Regions from separate parts of the Fundidesulfovibrio putealis DSM 16056 genome, predicted to be linked through region 2. Evidence: predicted binding sites of a transcription regulator. Region 2 holds the regulator's gene; the other holds the start of a gene.
The links. The regulator HrcA, encoded in region 2, represses chaperone genes, less so after heat shock. The targets are predictions, from matches to a motif close to TGTTAGCACTCNNNNNNNNNGAGTGCTAACA.
Positions count from the first base shown of each region.

Region 1 (2,201 bases), on a different contig from region 2:
ACCTGCAGGGTGCCGCGCAGCTTGTTGACCACCAGGGTGGCCAGGGCTTCGCCCTCGACGTCTTCAGCCACGATCAGCAGGGGCTTGGCCATCTTGGCGACCTGCTCCAGCACGGGCAGCAGATCCTTCATGGAGGAGACCTTCTTCTCGTTGATGAGGATGAAGGGATCGTCCATTTCGCAGACCATCTTCTCGGGATCGGTCACGAAGTAGGGGGAAAGGTAGCCACGGTCGAACTGCATGCCCTCGACCACGTCCAGGGTGGTTTCCAGACCCTTGGCTTCCTCGACGGTGATGACGCCTTCCTTGCCGACCTTGTTCATGGCCTCGGCAATGATGTTGCCGATGGTGGCGTCGGAGTTGGCGGAGATGGTGCCGACCTGGGCGATCTCTTTCTGGTCGCGGGTGGGCTTGGCCAGCACGGCCAGCTCGGCGACGATGGCTTCAACAGCCTTGTCGATGCCGCGCTTGATGGCCATGGGGTTGCGGCCGGCGGCCACGAGCTTCACGCCTTCCTTGAAGATGGCCTGGGCCAGGATGGTGGCGGTGGTGGTGCCGTCGCCGGCGACGTCGGAGGTCTTGGAAGCGACTTCCTTGACCATCTGAGCGCCCATGTTCTCGAACTTGTCGTCCAGCTCGATTTCCTTGGCGACGGTGACGCCGTCCTTGGTGATGACCGGGGAGCCGAAGCTCTTCTCGATGACCACGTTGCGGCCCTTGGGTCCCAGGGTGACCTTCACGGCGTTGGCAAGCTTGTCAACGCCCCTTTTCAGCTTTTCGCGGGCCTTGGAATCATAGAGAATTTCTTTAGCGGCCATATATGTCTCCTTGAATGAACAGGATGTGAGTTGAAATGATCGTCGAAAAACTACTCGATGACGGCGAGGATGTCGTCCTCACGCATCATCAGGTACTCGTCGCCGTCGATCTTGATCTCGGTGCCGGCGTACTTGTTGAAGAGGACGTTGTCGCCCTTCTCCACGGCGGGCTTGGTGCGCTTGCCGTCATCGCCGACCTTGCCGGGGCCCACGGCGATCACTTCGCCTTTCATGGGCTTTTCCTTGGCGGAGTCGGGGATGATGATGCCGCCCTTGGTCACCAGTTCTTCTTCCAGACGCTTCACCAGAACGCGGTCGTTCAAAGGCTTGAGCTTCATTGGGGGTAATCCTCCAGGTGGTATTTGCTTTTCTCATCGTGTTAGCACTCGCCAAGGGTGAGTGCTAACGACGTGCAGCTAGATAAGGCACATATCAGAAAAAGCCAACAAGAAAAGTTAAAATTTAATGAAGCCGTAGGACGGCAGCGGCTTTCATACCTGAATAATCTCGAGATTTCTCACGCATTCAAGAAATATCTCAGATTTTCTCGATTTTTCACCGAGTGCTCCTCCGGAATAGCCTGCCCTGACGCCAAGCCCGGCGTCACCCGCCATCACCGGCAGGGCGACACCGCACTGCACGTCTGCCGCATCAGCCTGACGGCGCCTTGCAAACCTCGCTCCACGGCCCGGCCCGGGCGGCCTGCCTTCCTCACAAGGGAATCCAGAGCGGTATGATCGGCTTGACTTTCAGACATATTCCGGAGAACTAATCCACGTGGTTTTGCCTGTCTTGCGGCTGCACTATCCATGCGGCACGCCTCGAAAGGCTCCTCACATCTCCCTCTGGATTCTCAACGCTCGGCAGCAACTCGCCGGGAGGGGCTGGATTATATGACCGCGATTATTGGCGTCATCATGGTTCTGGGCAGCGTCATCGGAGGCTACGTGCTCTCCCATGGCCAGCTTGGAGTCCTTGTCCAACCTTATGAACTGCTCACCATCGGCGGCGCGGCCATGGGTGCGCTGTTCATCTCCTCGCCCATGAGCGTGGTGAAGGACGTCTTCAAGCACCTGCCCCAGATCTTCACCGCCAAGGAGGACTCCAAGGCCTTCTACATGGAGATCCTCACCCTCATGTACGAATTGTTCCAGCTGGCCCGCCGCTCAGGCGCCGTGGCCCTGGACGCCCACGTGAACCGCCCCGCCGACTCCGACATCTTCCGCCGCTTCGGCGCCGTGACCAAGAACAAGACCGTTTTGAACTTCATCTGCGACAACCTGAAGATCGTCATCGCGGGCAACATCGAACAGCACCACTACGAAGCCATCATGGACACCGACATCAGCACCCGCAAGCACCACGACTCGCTCGCGGGCGGCA
Region 1 is NZ_AUBQ01000005.1:354,714-356,914, reverse strand. Features, by position in the region: gene groL (chaperonin GroEL) at 1-818, opposite strand, end outside; gene groES (co-chaperone GroES) at 869-1,156, opposite strand; gene motA (flagellar motor stator protein MotA) at 1,712-2,201, shown strand, end outside.
Region 1: a site for HrcA is predicted at 1,196-1,226, ahead of groES (co-chaperone GroES). Genes of this name have one in related genera too.

Region 2 (2,201 bases):
AATGCGTTCCTCCTGGGGGGGATGATGTCTTCCGGCGAGGCATGCGCTGCCGGTGAGTGTCTACGTGCGAAGCGCCCGTCGGGACGGGCGCATCAGAACCCGACTATAAAGCGGTTTTCCGGGTTGTAAAGGGGTACTGGCGATTTTTTATCGACAATGACGGGCCTTTAGCCCTGGCAGACCAGCACCTTGGCCGGGCGGAGCAGGCGTCCGCGCAGGCGGTATCCGGCCTGCATCACCTGCATTACGTGGTTGGGGGCCACCTCGCAGCCGGGTCCGGCAGGCTGCATGCCCACGGCCTCGTGCACTTCGGGGTTGAACTCCTCGCCCACGGTGCCGCAGGCTTCCAGGCCGTGGCGGGCCAGGGTGTCCAGGAACACCTTGCGGGTCATGTCCACGCCCATCACCACGTCCTTGCAGGCGGGCACGGTGCGGCCATGGGCAAGGGCCAGGTCCAGGTTGTCCAGCACCGGCAGCAGGTCGGCCAGGACGCCCTCGGCGGCGAACTTCACGAACTCCTCTTTCTCGCGGATAAGGCGCTTCTTGAGGTTGTCGGTCTCGGCCAGGGTGCGCAGGCGCTTGTCGGCCTCGGCGGCCACCTCGCGCTTGAGCTGCGCGATCTCTTCTTCGGGAGTAAGGGGCTTGGCCTCTTCGGCGGGCGCTTCGGGGGCCTTGTCGGTATCGTTTTCAAGCGTCATGGTTCGCTCCTTGGAGTCTCGTCGTAATGTGGGAATGTCATGGGGCCGGTGCGCAACGGCCGGGGCGTGCTCAGAAGTGGCGCCCCAGCATGGCCGTGATGAGCTGGGCCGTGTAGTTCACCAGGGGGACAACCTCGGCGTAGTCCATGCGCAGGGGGCCGATGACGCTCACCGCGCCAAGCGGCGCGCCCTGGGTTCCGTAGGGTGAGGACACCAGGCCGCATCCGGCCAGGTCGCTCACCTGGGCTTCGGCGCCAAGCACCACCACGGTGCGGTATTCGGCCATGGTCTTGTCCAGCACTTCCAGCAGGCGGGTGCGCTCTTCCAGCGCGCCGAGCACCTCGCGCATGACGCCCAGGTCGGTGAATTCCGGCTGGGAGAGCATGTTCAGGGTGCCCTCCACGAACACCTCGGGGGCGTCCGTGGTGGAGAAGGCGTCCATGGCCAGCTGCATGGCCCGCCCGGTAAGATTGGAGAGCTCGCGCTTGGCGGCGGCCATCTCCGCGATGATGCGCCCGCGCACCTCGGAGACGGTGAGGTCCTGAAAATGGTGGTTCAGGTAGTTGCCGAAGTGCACCAGGTCGTCCGCGCCGATGTCGTCGGCCACGGTGACCACGCGCTTCTGCACCAGCCCGCCCTGGAGCACCAGGATGGCCATCACCAGACCCGGACGCAGCAGCACGAAATCGATCTGCCGCCAGCGGGCCAGCGAGTGCCTGGGGGCCAGCACCATGCACACCTGGCGCGACGCCGTGGAGAGCACGCGCGACGCGTGGCGCAGGATGTCGTCGATCTCAAGCCCGGCCTGCCCAAGCGACGAGGCCATCATCTCCTTCATGGAGACGGGCAGGGGCCGAAGCTGCATGACCTGGTCCAGATACAGGCGGAAGGCCTTGGCCGTGGGCACGCGCCCGGAGGACGTGTGCGGCTGCTCCAGGTAGCCCTTGTCGGTCAGGTCGGCCATGGTGTTGCGGATGGACGCCGGGGAGAGGCGCATGCTCCCGGCCTTGGACACAGTGCGGGAGCCCACGGGCTGGGCCTTGGCGATGTAGTCCTCCACGATTGCCGTGAGGACTTCGAGTTCGCGCTGGATGAGTGGGGATTCCCGCATGCTTTTGGCACTCGCCTTATGAGAGTGCCAGACAGCTAACAACGGCGCGCGCCGGTGTCAAGGTCAGTGGCCCGGCGGCAGGGCGTGGGAGGGCTCCAGATCCAGGACCTCCTGGCCGCGCACGTAGGGCATGAGCACCGGCTTCTTCACCTGGGACAGGAGGTTCTCGATGGCGGCCTTGAGGCGCAGGATTGCGTCGGCCACGCCCTGGAGCGAGTTTATCTTGCGGTCCAGGTCCAGGTCGATGAGCAGCTTGCGCAGCGACTCGATCTCGCGGGCCAGGCCTTCCACGTCGCGGTCGGGCAGGGTGCGGCCGAGGGCGGTCTTCACCTCGCCGGAGAGGAACTGCAGCTCCTCCATGACCAGCGCGTTGTAGTTCATCATGATGCCAA
Region 2 is NZ_KE386886.1:73,930-76,130, reverse strand. Features, by position in the region: gene G453_RS0120515 (nucleotide exchange factor GrpE) at 168-698, opposite strand; gene hrcA (heat-inducible transcriptional repressor HrcA) at 769-1,809, opposite strand; gene G453_RS0120505 (histidine kinase) at 1,873-2,201, opposite strand, start outside.